One region of the Pseudomonas sp. TE3910 genome, then DNA from elsewhere that is predicted to be linked to it. Evidence: predicted binding sites of a transcription regulator. Region 1 holds the regulator's gene; each other region holds the start of a gene.
The links. The regulator sigma-54, encoded in region 1, starts transcription at its own class of promoters, with help from an activator protein. The targets are predictions, from matches to a motif close to ANTGGCATNNANNTTGCTNT.
Positions count from the first base shown of each region.

Region 2: ACZ9H3_RS17985 (circularly permuted type 2 ATP-grasp protein) is a predicted target of sigma-54. The motif match lies at 2,234-2,253, and genes of this name have one in related genera.
Region 3: glnA (glutamate--ammonia ligase) is a predicted target of sigma-54. The motif match lies at 2,352-2,371, and genes of this name have one in related genera.
Region 4: glnK (P-II family nitrogen regulator) is a predicted target of sigma-54. The motif match lies at 2,465-2,484, and genes of this name have one in related genera.

Region 1 is NZ_JBWBQN010000001.1:4,376,813-4,381,107, forward strand. It holds gene rapZ (RNase adapter RapZ) at 1-312, opposite strand, end outside; gene ptsN (PTS IIA-like nitrogen regulatory protein PtsN) at 315-779, opposite strand; gene hpf (ribosome hibernation-promoting factor, HPF/YfiA family) at 792-1,100, opposite strand; gene ACZ9H3_RS19975 (RNA polymerase factor sigma-54) at 1,184-2,677, opposite strand; gene lptB (LPS export ABC transporter ATP-binding protein) at 2,857-3,582, opposite strand; gene lptA (lipopolysaccharide transport periplasmic protein LptA) at 3,582-4,106, opposite strand; gene lptC (LPS export ABC transporter periplasmic protein LptC) at 4,093-4,295, opposite strand, start outside.
Region 2 is NZ_JBWBQN010000001.1:3,935,028-3,939,322, forward strand. It holds gene ACZ9H3_RS17980 (YgiQ family radical SAM protein) at 1-2,132, shown strand, start outside; gene ACZ9H3_RS17985 (circularly permuted type 2 ATP-grasp protein) at 2,287-4,295, shown strand, end outside.
Region 3 is NZ_JBWBQN010000001.1:3,746,162-3,750,456, forward strand. It holds gene glnL (nitrogen regulation protein NR(II)) at 1-335, opposite strand, end outside; gene glnA (glutamate--ammonia ligase) at 850-2,256, opposite strand; gene thiI (tRNA uracil 4-sulfurtransferase ThiI) at 2,587-4,041, shown strand; gene typA (translational GTPase TypA) at 4,169-4,295, shown strand, end outside.
Region 4 is NZ_JBWBQN010000001.1:3,559,536-3,563,830, forward strand. It holds gene ACZ9H3_RS16290 (FadR/GntR family transcriptional regulator) at 1-590, shown strand, start outside; gene ACZ9H3_RS16295 (cache domain-containing protein) at 587-1,312, shown strand; gene ACZ9H3_RS16300 (ester cyclase) at 1,430-1,876, shown strand; gene ACZ9H3_RS16305 (accessory factor UbiK family protein) at 2,004-2,279, opposite strand; gene glnK (P-II family nitrogen regulator) at 2,688-3,026, shown strand; gene ACZ9H3_RS16315 (ammonium transporter) at 3,068-4,295, shown strand, end outside.

The DNA of each region.
Region 1 (4,295 bases):
GGTTTCCGAGAAGCGCTTGAGCAGGGTTTCTTCATCGGCGTCCAGATACAGCACGTCGCATTGGATATGCCGGTTGCGTGCATCTTCAAGCAGTTCCGGGAACCGGGAGAGATGGCTTGGCAGGTTGCGTGCATCAATGGACACGGCAACCTTGGGTTGCATCAGTTCGGTATTGATCAGCGCACTTTCGGCAAGCTGCGGCAGCAAGCCGGCCGGAAGGTTGTCGATGCAATAGTAGCCATTGTCCTCGAGCACATCGAGGGCAGTGCTTTTACCTGAGCCGGACCGGCCGCTGACGATGATCAAACGCATGTTCAGTGCCCGTTCTGTACATCCAGTACGACCTGATACAGGGACTGGCTATCGCCGGCCGCACGCAGTTTTTCGCGAACGTCCTTGCGGTCAAGCATGCTGGCGATCTGGCGCAGCAGCTCCAGGTGCTCGTCGGTGGCGGCTTCCGGAACCAGCAGTACGAACAGCAGGTCTACGGGAGCACCATCGATGGCGTCGTAATCTATGGGGGCATCCAGGTGGAGCAGCGCACTGATCGGTGCGGTGCAGCCACTGAGGCGGCAGTGTGGAATGGCGATACCGTTGCCGAAACCGGTTGAACCCAGTTTTTCGCGGGCAATCAGGCTCTCGAAGACATCTTGCATTTCCAGATCCGGTACTTCCCGGTCAATCAGGTTGGCAATGTGTTCGAGTACGCGTTTTTTACTGCCGCCCGGCACGTTCACAAGTGAACGGCCGGGGGTCAGGATATCTTCAAGTCGGATCATGAGTGGGGGGGATCAGCGAGCGGCTGCACCTTGCAGCAAGGCCTGCTGTTTTTCCTTGTGTTTTTTCAGTTGGCGGTCGAGCTTGTCGGCAAGCAGGTCGATCGCGGCATACATGTCTTCATGCTCGGCATTGGCGACGACTTCGCCGCCAGGGATGCGCAGGGTGGCCTCGATTTTCTGTTTCAGTTTCTCGACCTCCAGAATGACCTGCACATTGGTGATCTTGTCGAAGTGACGCTCAACACGCTCGAGTTTTTCCCCGATATAAGTGCGCAGCGCTTCGGTGACTTCTACTTGGTGTCCACTGATGTTGACTTGCATACAGCTTCTCCTTTTGTTGCCGGTGCATAAAGAGGCAGGTATTGCGCCTGCCACTTGAATTGCGGTGGCACACCTCAGGTGCGTTACATCAGTCGCTTGCGTTCACTCGACGGTGCAATGCCGAGCGACTCGCGGTACTTGGCGACGGTGCGTCGTGCTACCTGGATGCCTTGTGCCTCCAGTAAACCAGCGATCTTGCTGTCACTCAATGGCTTTTTCTGATTTTCCGCTGCAACCAGTTTTTTGATGATCGCGCGAATCGCCGTGGACGAGCATTCTCCGCCTTCGGAGGTGCTGACATGGCTGGAGAAAAAGTACTTCAGTTCGTAAATGCCACGCGGGGTATGCATGTACTTTTGCGTGGTCACCCGGGATATGGTCGATTCGTGCATGCCCACCGCTTCGGCGATGTCGTGCAGCACCAGCGGCTTCATGGCCTCGTCACCGTGGTCGAGGAATCCACGCTGGTGTTCGACGATCTGGGTGGCAACCTTCATCAGCGTTTCGTTGCGGCTTTGCAGGCTCTTGATGAACCAGCGGGCTTCCTGAAGCTGATTGCGCATGAAGGTGTTGTCTGCGCTGGTATCGGCGCGGCGTACAAAGCCTGCGTACTGTGGATTGACGCGCAGGCGTGGGACGGCTTCCTGGTTCAGTTCAACCAGCCAGCGATCGCTGTCCTTGCGTACGATCACGTCAGGCACCACGTATTCGGGTTCACTGGACTCGATCTGTGAGCCGGGGCGTGGGTTCAGGCTTTGTACCAGTTCGATCACCTGGCGCAGCTCGTCTTCCTTGAGCTTCATGCGGCGCATCAGCTGGCTGTAGTCGCGGCTGCCGAGCAGGTCGATGTAGTCGCTGACCAGTCGTTGCGCTTCAGTCATCCAGGGTGTTTGTGCCGGCATCTGCCGCAACTGCAACAACAGGCATTCGCTCAGGTTGCGGGCGCCTATACCGGCAGGCTCGAATTGCTGGATGCGGTGCAGGACGGCTTCCACTTCGTCCAGTTCGATATCGAGTTCCGGGTCGAAGGACTCACAGACCTCTTCCAGGGTTTCGTCGAGATAGCCCTGGTTGTTGATGCAGTCGATCAGGGTGACGGCAATCAGTCGGTCGGTATCCGACATTGGCGCCAGGTTCAATTGCCACAGCAGGTGGCTCTGCAGGCTTTCACCCGCCGAGGTGCGGGTGGTGAAGTCCCACTCGTCGTCATCGTTGCTGGGAAGGCTGCTGGCGCTGGTTTGATAGATATCTTCCCAGGCGGTGTCTACCGGCAGCTCATTGGGAATACGCTCGTTCCACTCACCTTCCTCAAGGCTTTCCACGGGAGTGGCGGTTTCCTGGAAGCTGGTTTCCTGGGATTCCGAGGTCGGCTTGGATTCGGCGTTATCCGCCATCGGGTCGCTGTTATCGAAGTCGTCGCCATCTTCCTGGCGTTCGAGCATCGGGTTGGATTCCAGGGCTTCCTGGATTTCCTGCTGCAGGTCCAGTGTGGAAAGCTGGAGCAGACGGATGGCCTGTTGCAACTGCGGTGTCATCGTCAGTTGCTGGCCCATTCTTAGGACGAGCGATGGTTTCATGGCAGGGGCTTAACACCTTATTCGCCGGCGCACATGCGCCATCCACTACAAGGGCGCCGAAGCGCCTTCTTTAAGCAAATTATATGCCTGAAACCGAGGTGTTTGCCTAGAGCGCTGTAACAAATAAGCCGGTATTTGGGCGGATCGTCAGCGCTCTGGCGGTGCCTCGCACCTCGGGCTTACAGGCGGAACTCGTGGCCGAGGTAAACCTCTTTCACCAGTTCGTTGGCCAGGATGGTTTCTGCATCACCTTCGGCGATTAGGCGACCATCGTTGACGATGTAAGCGGTTTCGCAGATATCCAGTGTTTCACGGACGTTGTGGTCGGTGATCAGAACGCCAATGCCTTTGGCTTTCAGGTGGTGGATGATCTGCTTGATGTCGCCGACCGAGATCGGGTCGACACCGGCAAACGGTTCGTCGAGCAGGATGAATTTCGGTGCAGTCGCCAGTGCGCGGGCGATCTCCACACGGCGACGTTCACCACCGGAAAGGCTCATGCCGAGGTTGTCGCGGATGTGGCTGATGTGAAACTCCTGCAGCAGGCTTTCCAGTTCCTTGCGACGCCCTGCGGCGTCCAGCTCCTTGCGTGTTTCCAGGATCGCCATGATGTTGTCGGCCACCGACAACTTGCGGAAGATCGAGGCTTCCTGGGGCAGGTAGCCAATCCCAGCGCGTGCACGACCGTGCATCGGCTGGTGGCTGACATCCAGGTCGTCGATGAGCACGCGGCCCTGGTCGGCCTGTACCAGGCCGACAATCATGTAGAAGCACGTTGTCTTGCCGGCGCCGTTAGGGCCAAGCAGGCCGACGATCTGGCCGCTGTCGATTGACAGGCTGACGTCACGTACGACTTGTCGACTCTTGTAGCTCTTGGCCAGGTGCTGGGCTTTGAGGGTTGCCATTACTCGGCCTTCTTCTTCGGCTGGATCACCATGTCGATGCGTGGGCGCGGTGCGGTAATGTTGCTGCCGCGGCCGGCGGTGGCGACCTGAGACTTGGTGTTGTAGACGATTTTCTCGCCTTCGGTGGTGTTGCCTTCGTTGATCACCTTGGCCCGGTCAGTCAGAACCACCAGGTCTTTCAATGCCTGGTATTGGATCTGCACGGCATAGCCTTGCATCTTGTCCGGCTTTGCAGCGCTTTGTTGCTGCTCGAAATACGCCAGGTTGCCCACCGAAGTGACCACGTCGATATCGCCGGAAGCGGAGCGGGTGATGGTCACGGTGTTGCCTTTGATCATCATCGAGCCTTGGGTGATGATCACGTCGCCGGTGTAGGTGGCAATGCCTTTCTTGTCGTCCAGTTGGGCGTTATCGGCCTGGATGCGGATTGGCTGGTCGCGGTCGTTCGGCAGGGCCAAGGCGCTCGCGCTTCCCAGTGCTGCGCTCAGGCTGAGCAAAAAGGGGAGGGTTTTAACGAGCCTCATACTGTCCTCTTACGTTGGACAGCAGGTCCATCCTGCCGTCTTTCAAATACGCTTTCATTCCCTTGCCCGTAGTGGTTCCACCGGCGCCGTCGATTCTAACGGCTTGATCGGTTTGAGCATATTGCTTCTGTGGGAATACCGTCATGCGGGTCGTGGTAATAATGGTTTCGCGGTTCTGTTCATCGGTGC
Region 2 (4,295 bases), 440 kb from region 1:
GTATGGCCATCATCGGCCGTCTGCTGGAAGCCCAAGGGTTCCGGGTGGGGATCATTGCCCAGCCGAACTGGCAGTCGAAAGACGACTTCATGAAGCTGGGTGAGCCGAACCTGTTTTTCGGTGTCGCTGCGGGCAACATGGACTCCATGATCAACCGCTACACCGCCGACAAGAAGATCCGTTCCGACGACGCCTATACGCCGGGTGGCCTGGCCGGCAAGCGTCCGGATCGCGCCAGCCTGGTCTACAGCCAGCGCTGCAAGGAAGCCTACAAGCATGTACCGATCGTGCTGGGTGGCATCGAGGCTTCGCTGCGCCGGATCGCACATTACGACTACTGGCAGGACAAGGTGCGTCATTCGATCCTGATCGACGCCTGTGCCGACATCCTGCTTTACGGCAATGCCGAGCGGGCCATTGTCGAAGTGGCCCAGCGCCTGTCGTACGGCGAGAAAATCGAAACCATTACCGACATTCGTGGCACGGCATTTGTTCGTCGGGACACCCCTGAAGGCTGGTACGAGGTCGACTCCACACGTATCGACCGTCCGGGCAAGATCGACAAGATCATCAACCCGTACGTGAATACCCAGGACACTCAGGCCTGCGCCATCGAGCAAGAAAAAGGCCCGGTTGAAGACCCGAATGAACCGAAGGTCGTCCAGTTGCTGGCGAGCCCGCGGATGACCCGCGACAAGACCGTGATTCGCCTGCCGTCCTTCGAGAAGGTCCGTGGCGACGCGGTGCTCTACGCTCACGCCAACCGTGTGCTGCACCTGGAGACCAACCCAGGCAACGCCCGGGCGCTGGTGCAGAGACACGGTGACGTGGACGTCTGGTTCAACCCTCCGCCCATTCCGATGACTACTGAGGAAATGGACTATGTGTTCGGCATGCCCTATGCGCGCGTGCCGCACCCGGCGTATGGCAAGGAGAAAATCCCGGCCTACGACATGATCCGTTTTTCGGTCAACATCATGCGCGGCTGCTTTGGTGGCTGCACCTTCTGCTCGATCACCGAGCACGAAGGCCGGATTATCCAGAACCGCTCTGAAGAGTCGATCATTCGTGAGATCGAAGAGATTCGCGACAAGGTGCCTGGGTTTACCGGTGTCATCTCCGACCTTGGCGGCCCTACCGCGAACATGTACCGAATCGCCTGCAAGAGCCCGGAAATCGAGTCCGCGTGCCGCAAGCCGTCGTGCGTGTTCCCCGGCATTTGCCCGAACCTGAACACCGACCACTCGTCGTTGATTCAGTTGTACCGCAGTGCGCGTGCCTTGCCGGGTGTGAAGAAGATCCTGATCGCCTCGGGCCTGCGTTATGACCTGGCGGTAGAGTCGCCGGAGTACGTCAAGGAACTGGTGACTCACCACGTTGGCGGTTACCTGAAGATTGCGCCGGAGCACACCGAAGAAGGCCCGCTGAATCAGATGATGAAGCCGGGTATCGGTACCTATGACCGCTTCAAGCGTATGTTCGAGAAATTCTCGAAAGAGGCGGGCAAGGAACAGTACCTGATCCCGTACTTCATTGCGGCGCACCCGGGCACTACCGATGAAGACATGATGAACCTGGCCCTTTGGCTCAAGGGCAATGGCTTCCGTGCTGACCAGGTACAGGCGTTCTATCCATCGCCAATGGCGTCGGCTACCGCCATGTACCACTCGGGCAAGAACCCGCTGCGCAAGGTCACCTACAAGAGTGACCCGGTCACGATCGTCAAGAGCGAGGCACAGCGTCGCCTGCACAAGGCATTCCTGCGCTATCACGATCCGAAGGGCTGGCCGATGCTGCGTGAGGCGCTGGAGCGTATGGGCCGTAGCGACCTGATCGGCCCGGGCAAGCACCAGTTGATCCCGTTGCACCAGCCTGCAACCGACAGCTACCAGAGTGCGCGACGCAAGAACTCGACACCGGCAGGCAGCCACAAGGTCGCCAAGGATCAAAAGATCCTGACTCAGCACACTGGCCTGCCGCCGCGTGGCAGCGATGGTGGCAAGCCGTGGGACAAGCGCGAAGAGGCCAAGGCGGCAGCGTTCGCCCGTAACCAGGATGCGGCCAAGGCGCGCAAAGACGCCGCCAAGGGCAAAGGCAAGAAGAAGCCGCGTCAGCCGGTACTGCCGCGCTAACCTGGCCTTGGCCCGCGCGCCGGGGTGGTGCGTTGCCCGTGGCAAGGCACGATTCTGGTGCGCCAATAGGCTAAGCCGTGCGCAGGCACGGCGTAGCCGCTCATGGCACAACTCTTGCGCGCTTCAGGGTTGACCTTGGCCCTTGAGCGCTGCCATGCCTGACCAGCCTGACTCCTACCATGAACTGTTGCAGGGCGACGGAGCGGTACGCCCGCACTGGCAGGCGCTGTTCGCGCAGTTGCAGCGAAGCAGCCCCGAGCAGTTGGCGCAGCGTCAGGCGCTGTTGACCCGCCAGCTTCAGGAAAATGGTGTCACCTATAACATCTACGCCGACCCCAAGGGCGCTGATCGCCCGTGGGAGCTGGATCTGTTGCCGCACGTGTTGTCTGCCGAGGAATGGCAGCCACTGGCCGCCGGTATCGCTCAGCGTGCTCGTCTGCTCAATGCGGTACTGGCCGATACCTACGGACCGCAACAGCTGCTGGCCGACGGGCTTTTACCTCCGGAACTGATCTACGGGCACAACAATTTTCTCTGGCCCTGCCAAGGTATCGAAGTGCCTGGCGGAACCTACCTGCATGTCTACGCCGCTGACCTTGCACGCGCGCCGGATGGGCGCTGGTGGATCACTGCAGACCGTACCCAGGCGCCTTCTGGTGCTGGCTATGCCCTTGAGAACCGCACAATTCTTTCGCGGGCCTGGCCGGAGCTCTACCGCAGCCTCCATGTACAGCACCTGGCGGGTTTCTTTCGAACCTTGCAGCAGACTCTCGCCGAGACGGCACCGAGTGAAGGGGAGGCGCCGCTGGTGGTGCTGCTGACCCCCGGGCGATTCAACGAGAGTTACTTCGAACACCTGTATTTGGCGCGGCAACTGGGTTACCCCTTGGTCGAGGGTAGCGACCTGACGGTGCGCGATGCCACCGTGTACCTCAAGACACTGGATGGTTTGCGTCGTGTTCACGGCATTTGGCGGCGTCTTGACGATGACTTCTGCGACCCGCTGGAGTTGCGCACGGATTCGGCATTGGGCGTTCCTGGTTTGCTCGATGCCGTGCGTCAAGGGCGCGTGCTGGTGGCCAATGCCTTGGGCTGCGGTGTGCTGGAGTCACCCGGCCTGCTTGGTTTTTTGCCCGCTATCAATGAGCACCTGTTCGGCGAGGCCTTGAGCCTGCCCTCCGTTGCCAGTTGGTGGTGCGGCGAGCCTCCGGCATTGGCACAGGCGCTGGAGAAACTGCCAGACCTGGTGTTCAAGCCAGCGTTTCCTTCGCAGCGGTTCACGCCCGTGTTGGGAGGCGCACTTGATGCTGAACAACAGCAGGCGCTGGCGTCGCGTATCGGTGCGCGACCGGCTGTCTATGTTGCCCAAGAGCGGGTGCAGTTGTCCCAGGCGCCGGTCTGGCAGGTCGATCAACGTGCACTGCAATCCCGTTCGGTAGGTATGCGTGTTTACGCCGTGGCCTGTGCCGATGGCTATCGGGTGTTGCCTGGCGGGCTGGTGCGGGTGTCGGCACAGGCCGATGCCGACGTGATCTCGATGCAGCGTGGTGGTGCCAGCAAGGATGCCTGGGTGTTGGGTGAGCAGGCCTGCGCCGGTGAGCAGTGGCGGGCGCGGCACAGTATTGGCGTGGCGGACCTGATTCGTCGCGACCCGTACTTGCCCTCGCGGGTGGTGGAAAACTTGTTCTGGTTCGGCCGTTACTGTGAGCGCTGTGATGTGGGGGCGCGCTTGTTGCGCATTCTGTTGACCCGTTACCTGGACGATGACAGTCCACTGGCGCTGGAGGGGGCTGTGGCGTTGGCGGACGGCTTGTCATTACTGCCAGAGGGCGCAAGCCTGCCCGAACGTTTGCGTGCTGCATTGCTGGATGCCGAATGGGGCTTCGGTTTGCGCGCCAACCTGCAGCGCTTGCAGGGCGCAGCCGCTCAGGTGCGCGGCAAGCTCTCACGGGAAAACTGGCAGGCGCTGCAGGAGTTGCAGCGGCAAGCGCGAGTGCTGGAGAACGCGGAGGCGGGCTTCGGTGAGCTGCTGGAAACCCTCGACCGTCTGGTCATGTCGTTGGCGGCGCTGTCGGGCTTCGCCCTGGACGACATGACCCGTGATGAGGGTTGGCGCTTCCTGATGATCGGGCGCCGACTGGAGCGGCTGCAAGCCTTGAGCGA
Region 3 (4,295 bases), 630 kb from region 1:
TGGACTTCAAGCAACAGCAGGGTCTTTCCGTTGCTCAGGATGGGCGTTACCGCGTAGTCGACGGTCAGGGTCTGGCCAGCCAAGGAGGTGAGCTGGGCTTCGCGCTTGGTGAACGGGTGAGCGTGTTCCACGGCCTGGCGCAAGGAGTTCAGCGCTTCGGTCGATTCCGTGAACAGCTCGCTGATGAACTGGCCATGGCTGCGCTGACCACTGATGGCGAGCAGCATCTCCGCCGCCGGATTCATGTACTCAAGACGCAGTTCGGCATTGAGCAGAATGGTGGCAGTGGTCAGGTTGTCCAGTAGCAGTCGGTGCAGAGCATCGCTGATGGTCATGGGGCGTCGTTGACCTCTTTTGGTACATGACAACCGTGGCTGAAGCCAGGGTCGCGCGCACTGGTAATCCGCTGATACGAAGAAAATGCAAAAAACAAACCAAGGCTCCGAAAAGAAGCGGATTCGCCTGAAAAAGACCTGTATATGCCCAAAAAAGGACTACAAAGCCCTGGGCTTGCGATTTTCTTGAACCAAAATGGGCTGTGAACAGCGGATGCAGGCGGCCCATCGCACCAATATAGAGCATTGAGCCAGGATCGGTTCTGCATTAAAGGCGTTGCCTGGAAAGAGGCTTCCGAGGGCGGCTCAGGCTGCGTTTTCTGTGGGATGCAGGCTTGCCTGCGTTGGCGTCGACGGGTGTGTCAGCGAGTGCCTGGTGCCTGCATCGCTGGCAAGCCAGCTTCCTGCAGGGATCAGTGCCAGGCGTCGGGGCTTTGCGTAGGTGAGACGTCAGAAACAAAAAAGGCCTCCCGAGGGAGGCCTTTCTTACGCCGCTTGCGCGAGCGTCACGGGATTAGCAGCTGTAGTACAGCTCGTATTCCAGTGGGTGTACGAAGGTGCGAACCTTGATTTCTTCTTCGCTTTTCAGGGCGATGTAGGCGTCGATGAAGTCGTCGCTGAAAACGCCGCCTTTGGTCAGGAACGCACGGCCCTTGTCCAGCTCTTCCAGGGCTTCTTTCAGGCTGCCACAAACCTGTGGGATTTCCTTGGCCTCTTCAGGCGGCAGGTCGTACAGGTTCTTGTCGGCGGCATCGCCTGGGTGGATCTTGTTCTGGATACCGTCCAGACCTGCCATCAGCAGCGCTGCGAAGCACAGGTATGGGTTGGCAGCCGGGTCCGGGAAGCGCGCTTCGATACGACGTGCTTTCGGGCTGGAAACGTATGGAATACGGATCGAGGCAGAGCGGTTGCGCGCCGAGTAGGCCAGCATTACTGGGGCTTCGAAGCCTGGGACCAGACGCTTGTAGGAGTTGGTCGAAGGGTTGGTGAAGCCGTTCAGTGCCTTACCGTGCTTGATGATACCGCCGATGAAGTACAGGGCGGTGTCGGACAGGCCGGCATAGCCTTCGCCGGAGAAGGTGTTCTTGCCTTCTTTGGAGATGGACATGTGAACGTGCATGCCCGAACCGTTGTCACCGTACAGTGGCTTCGGCATGAAGGTAGCGGTACGGCCGTAAGCGTCGGCAACGTTGTGTACGCAGTACTTCAGGGTCTGAACTTCGTCGGCTTTCTTCACCAGGGTGTTGAAACGCACGCCGATTTCGTTCTGGCCGGCAGTTGCCACTTCGTGGTGGTGAACTTCGATGACCAGGCCCATTTCTTCCATGGCATTACACATGGCAGTACGGATTTCGTGGTCATGGTCGAACGGAGGAACTGGGAAGTAACCACCTTTGACGCCTGGGCGGTGACCTTTGTTGCCGCCTTCGACGTCCTGGTCGGACATCCACGAACCTTGTTCGGAGAAGATCTTGAACATCGAGCCCGAGATGTCGGACTTGAACTTCACTTCGTCGAAGATGAAGAACTCTGGCTCCGGGCCGACCAGTACGGTGTCACCGATAGCAGTGGACTTCAGGTACTCCTCGGCACGCTTGGCGATGGCGCGTGGGTCGCGGTCGTAGCCTTGCATGGTCGAAGGTTCGATGATGTCGCAAACGATGATCAGCGTTGGCTCTTCGGTGAACGGATCGAGCACGGCAGTATCGTCGACCGGCATCAGGATCATGTCGGACGCTTCGATGCCTTTCCATCCAGCGATGGAGGAGCCGTCGAACATCTTGCCGGCTTCAAAGAAGTCTTCATCCAGCGCATCACGGGCTGGCATGGTCACGTGGTGCTGAGTGCCTTTGGTGTCAGTGAAGCGCAGATCAATCCATTTAACGTCATGATCTTTGATGAGTTGAACCGACTTCGACATAGTGTCCTCCGGGTGGGGTAGAGCTTGCCTGTGCAGCCCTTGAATTTGGGTGATGCCGGGCGCGAATAGTCCGCCAAGGCAACCTGCCTCACAAGGGAGCAAATTGCATGCCAGTGCCCCGAGTTGGGTTTTTTGCCCCAAACATAGGCGTTTGCGCCGTAAATACTGAAAAAGCGGATTTTTTTCGCACTCTTATGATGCGATTTTTAATCAAGATGACCTATTTTGGTGCGATGGATGCCGTCCGTACAATAGTTGGTCAAACCTTGAGCAATTTCCGCTATAATCCGCGCCCCCCTTTTTCGCTTGGCACATTGCACGCAGTTTTTCATGAAACTAATCGTCAAGATTTTCCCAGAGATCACCATCAAGAGCGGCCCGGTGCGCAAGCGCTTCATTCGCCAGCTCTGCCGCAACATTCGTGTCGTGCTCAAGGACCTCGATCCAGAGCTCGTGGTCAAGGGTGTCTGGGATAATCTCGAGATCATCACGCGCCTGGACGATGAAAAAGTGCAGCGTGAGATGATCGAGCGCCTGTCCTGTACGCCGGGCATTGCGCATTTCCTGCAGGTCGACGAATACCCGCTGGTCGATTTCGACGATATCGTCGCTAAGTGCAAGCTTCATTATGGTGCGCAGCTGGCCGGCAAGCATTTTTCGGTTCGCTGCAAGCGTGCGGGCAAGCACAGCTTCACCTCCATGGATGTCGATCGTTATGTCGGCAGCCAACTGCGGCAGCAGTGCGGCGCAGCCGGGATCGATCTGCGTAACCCTGAAGTGGTCGTGCGTCTTGAGCTGCGTGATGAGCGTCTGTTCGTGGTGCACAGCCAGCACCCGGGCATCGGCGGCTACCCGCTGGGCGCGCTGGAGCAGACCCTGGTGCTGATGTCGGGTGGTTTCGACTCTACCGTGGCGGCCTACCAGATGATGCGCCGCGGCCTGATGACCCATTTCTGTTTCTTCAACCTCGGTGGCCGTGCCCACGAGCTTGGCGTAATGGAAGTCGCACACTTTCTCTGGAAAAAGTACGGCAGCAGCCAGCGTGTGCTGTTTGTCAGCGTGCCGTTCGAAGAAGTGGTCGGCGAAATTCTCGGCAAGGTCGGTAACAGCTATATGGGCGTTACCCTCAAGCGTATGATGTTGCGTGCTGCAACCCGCATTGCCGATCGCCTGGAAATCGACGCACTGGTGACCGGTGAGGCGATTTCCCAGGTCTCCAGCCAGACCCTGCCGAACCTGGCGGTGATCGATTCGGCGACCGAGAAACTGGTGTTGCGCCCACTGTTGGCCAGCCACAAGCAGGACATCATCGATCAGGCCTACCAGATCGGGACCGCCGAGTTCGCCAAGCACATGCCAGAATACTGCGGCGTGATTTCGGTGAACCCGACAACCTGCGCCAAGCGTCACCGCGTCGAAAGCGAAGAACGCGGTTTCGACATGGCGGTGCTGGAGCGTGCGCTGGAGCGTGCCCGCCTGATCTCGATCGACAATGTCATCGATGAGCTGGGCCAGGATATTCAAATTGAAGAAGTCAGCCAGGCGTTGGCCGGGCAGGTGGTGATCGACATCCGTCACCCCGACGCCCAGGAAGACCAGCCACTGGTACTCGAAGGTATCGAAGTTCAGGTGCTGCCGTTCTATGCCCTGAACAGCCGTTTCAAGGAACTGGATGCTACCCGCCAGTACCTGCTGTATTGCGACAAGGGCGTAATGAGCCGCCTGCATGCCCACCACTTATTGAGCGAGGGACATGCCAATGTGCGTGTTTATCGCCCGGCATAAGACGCCAGGGCTGTATGGCGGCAGCATCCGCCACCGCCCTCCCGACCGGCGGGCCCGTTGAGCGTTTTTCATTCATATTCGCCGCCTAAACTGGCGGCAACCCGAATCCTCTGCTCGAGATACACAAGTGATCGAAAATCTCCGTAACATCGCCATCATCGCCCACGTTGACCATGGTAAGACCACCCTGGTAGACAAACTCCTGCGTCAGTCCGGCACTCTGGAGCGCAACGAGCTCAACGACGAGCGCGTGA
Region 4 (4,295 bases), 820 kb from region 1:
CGACCGTGACATTGCGCGACGCGTTGGCGATTTTGCGTCAGCGGGGTGTTGTTGCAACCAAGCGCGGCAGAAACGGCGGCAGTTTCGTCTGTGCCCCTGTGGAGGTTTCCGATGACTTCCTCAAGGCCAGGCTCAGTGCGATGAGTTCGCTGGAGCTTCGCGACCTGTGCGACGAGCAAATCGCTATTTCGGCTACTGCCGCAGGCTTGGCGGCCAGCCGATCTACCAGTGCCCAGCATCAAAGGCTGGAGCATTTCGTGACGGCGCTCCAAGAGGCCACGACCCGAAGCGAGCTTCGCCGGGCGGATGCACGATTTCATATCGAGGTTGCGGTTGCTGCGCAGTCGGTGCGATTGACGCACGCAGAAATGCGCCTTCAGTCCCAAATGGGCGAGTTGCTATGGATCTCTATGGCGGACGCTCACAAGAGTACGGTCATTGCGGAGCACCGGGCGATCCTGCAGGCCGTGATGGCCGGTGAGTCTAATCTGGCCAGTGCGCTGACAGAGGCTCATGTCAAAGAGGGCATAAAACGCCTGATGGATTTGCGCTACGCACTGCTTGAGCTGCAAGAGGCTACATCACCATGATCACAGTCGAACAAAACGAAGAGCTTCATCAGTGTGCCCAGCGATTGGAAGCGATCTTCTGCACCCTGTTCGAGCAATTGAACAGCTTGGCCGGGGAAGTGGTAACGGTCTGGGAGGCGCTGGATGCCGAAGGGCGGAAGCCGACCTCCAAAGACCTCGCTTTTCTTCAGGCGACCATTGAAGCGCGGCTGTTGGCAAACGACAGCTATATCCACGGGACGGGGGTGGTGCTGGAGCCGGGTGAGCTTGCGGACCAAGAATTGTTTCTTGAGTGGTTCTACCGCCCCTCCAGCGGCAAAGTCGCCCCGATGATGCTGAACTTCAATCGTCAAAGCGAGAGCTTCTACAATTACCAGGGCATGCCTTGGTTTACGCGCCCCAAGCTGACGGGTGAAGCGTCGGTCGAGGGGCCGTTCGTGGACCTGTACGGTACAGAGCTTTACATACTGGCCTTCTCCGTTCCGATTGTTGCCAAGGGGCATTTTGTCGGCGTTGCCGCAGCGGATATCGCCCTGCACGAATTCGATCAGTTGCTCACCCGGTGCCTGCTGCGGATGAAGAACGAGGCGTTCATCATCAATGCTGAAGGCCGAATCGTTGCCGCCAATTCGGCCAACTGGTTCGTGGGGAACATTGCCAGCCGCCCTGCAGCTGCCAACGTGCGAAAGCTTGAACCGTTATCGATCGAGTGGTCATTGGTTGAACTGCCAACGCCGCGATAGGCCGTGGCCTACCCTCAACGCACCACTGATACCTGTTTCCGTTTCTACCACAACAGCAATAATCGAAGAGGAAATACCATGCGTCGACTGTCGATACGTCTCGTTAGCCTCCTTTGCATGCTCTTGTTCGCCCAGTTGTCGATTGCAGCGGAAAAACAGAGCACCCGGAGCATCATCGATGCTTACATGAGTGCCTGGAACAAGCATGACCCCAATGCGGCGGCGCAGTACTTTGCTGAAAACGGGGAGTTTCTGGATGCGTCCGTAGGGATCCCTCAAGTCGGCCGGGAAACGGCCCGGGATAAAGTCATCAAGCTGTTTATCGATGCCGTGCCGGATTTGAAGTGGCAGATGGTTGGCGAGCCGATCATTGAAGGCGACAACATTGCCTTTGAATGGCAGTTCGATGGCCATAACACCGGTGCCTGGGCACCTGAAACCCCTGCGACCAACAAGCCGTTGAGTTTCAAAGGGGTCAGCTTCATCCGCCTGAAGGATGGCAAGATCGCGACGCAGCATGATTACTACGATGCGTTGTCGTTCAACAAACAGTTGGGCTGGTAAGCGGGCCGCGAGCGGGGCTTGCCAGCATCTACGCGCTGCGTACTCAACTTCGCAGCGCTTAGACGCTATCGCAGGCAAGCCTTGTTCCCACGGAGCAGGCTCGGTCTCAGCCGCTGCGCGTGGGTGATTACTGCTCGGTGGCTGTTTCTACCGGCGGGGTCATCCGCGCTTCCAGTTCCAGCACTTTGGCTTCCAGCGCCTCCAGGCGGGCGCGGGTACGGGCCAGTACCACCATCTGGCTGTCGAACTCTTCGCGGCTGACCAGTTCAAGCTTGCTGAAACCGCTTTGCAGCAGCGCCTTGAACTGGCTTTCCAGTTCACTGCGAGGCTGTGAGGTGTCGCTGCTGAAAAGGCGCGAGGCCTGGTCGCTTAGGGCATCGAGAAAGGCTTTGGGCGCGAGCATGGGCAGTATCCAGAAAATTCCACAAGGCCGGCAGTGTATCACGCAAGGAAACCGGGCTCGCATTGCACACTTTTTGCGCATCGCGGCGCAATGCCGCGCACCGTAGTTGTGCGTCCGAACCTTGCTGGCGAATGGCCAAACTGACCGGGTTGCCGTAAGTCGTTGTAATTGGTGAATTTGTCGGACATGGCAAGGTTTCTGCTTAGACCTCTGTGACCCATGCACCGATGCTGTCGCTGTGACGATGCAGTGCGCAAATGGAGCGAAGGACGTGTTTCGTAAGACGTGGTTTGTGGCGTCGGCTTGAGGATGAGTGGTCGACGACGCGTTACAAAGCCAAGCGCTGCGCTTAGACTTGAGTCGGGTTTGTTTTCCTGGGGCAAGTCCACCAATTCGGGAGAAAGTTTCATGAAGCTAGTCACTGCCATCATCAAGCCGTTCAAATTGGACGACGTGCGCGAGTCGTTGTCTGAAATCGGCGTGCAGGGCATTACCGTTACCGAAGTCAAAGGTTTCGGTCGGCAGAAAGGCCACACCGAGCTGTATCGCGGTGCGGAGTATGTGGTCGATTTCCTGCCCAAAGTGAAGATTGATGTCGCCATTGACGACAAGGATCTGGACCGGGTCATCGAAGCCATCACCAAGGCGGCCAATACCGGCAAGATCGGTGACGGCAAGATCTTTGTGGTGAATCTGGAACAGGCTATCCGTATTCGTACCGGCGAAACCGATACCGACGCGATCTAACAAAAAGCCGCCCCAAACCCAACGCCCCAGGAGATAACATCATGACTCTGCGTCAGTTCGCAGGGCTAGGAGCCCTTTTGTCCCTCGTAATGCCTGGCCTGGCCCTGGCAGAGGACGCAGCACCTGTGCTCAACTCCGGCGATACCGCCTGGATGTTGACCTCTACAGCCTTGGTGCTGTTCATGACCATCCCCGGCCTGGCGCTGTTTTACGGCGGCATGGTGCGGTCCAAGAACGTCCTGTCGGTGATGATGCAGTGTTTCGCGATCACTGGCCTGATCAGCATTCTCTGGGTCGTTTATGGCTACAGCATGGCGTTCGATACCACCGGTATGGAACAGGGCGTAGTCAACTTCAATTCTTTCGTCGGCGGCATGTCCAAGGCGTTCCTCGCCGGTGTGACGCCATCGAGCCTCACCTCCGCGACGGCGTTGTTTCCGGAAGCCGTGTTCATCACCTTCCAGATGACCTTCGCGATCATTACGCCGGCTCTTATTGTCGGTGCCTTTGCCGAGCGCATGAAGTTTTCGGCCATGCTGATCTTCATGGCCATCTGGTTCACCGTGATCTATGCGCCGATTGCGCACATGGTCTGGAGTGGCAGCGGCGGCCTGATGTGGGACTGGGGCGTGCTGGACTTCGCGGGCGGCACCGTGGTGCATATCAACGCCGGTATCGCCGGCCTGGTGGCTTGCCTGGTGCTGGGCAAGCGTAAAGGCTTCCCGATCACCCCAATGGCGCCCCACAACCTGGGTTACACCCTGATGGGCGCGGCCATGCTCTGGGTCGGCTGGTTCGGCTTCAACGCCGGCTCTGCCGCCGCCGCCAATGGCACCGCCGGTATGGCCATGCTGGTCACCCAGATTGCCACTGCCGCCGCTGCGCTGGGCTGGATGCTTGCCGAGTGGCTGACGCACGGTAAACCAAGCGCTCTGGGTATCGCTTCGGGTGTGGTTGCAGGCTTGGTAGCCATCACCCCGGCCGCTGGCACCGTAGGCCCGATGGGGGCGCTGGTGATCGGCCTGGTGGCTTCGGTGATCTGCTTCTTCTGCGCTACCAGCCTCAAGCGCAAACTGGGCTATGACGACTCGCTGGATGCCTTCGGTGTACACGGTATCGGCGGTATTGTCGGCGCGCTCCTGACCGGTGTGTTTGCCGCGCCTTCCCTGGGTGGTTTCGGCACCGTCGAGGATATCGCTGCGCAAGTCTGGATTCAGGCCAAGGGCGTAGGCTTTACCGTGATTTACACCGCAATCGCCACCTACGTGA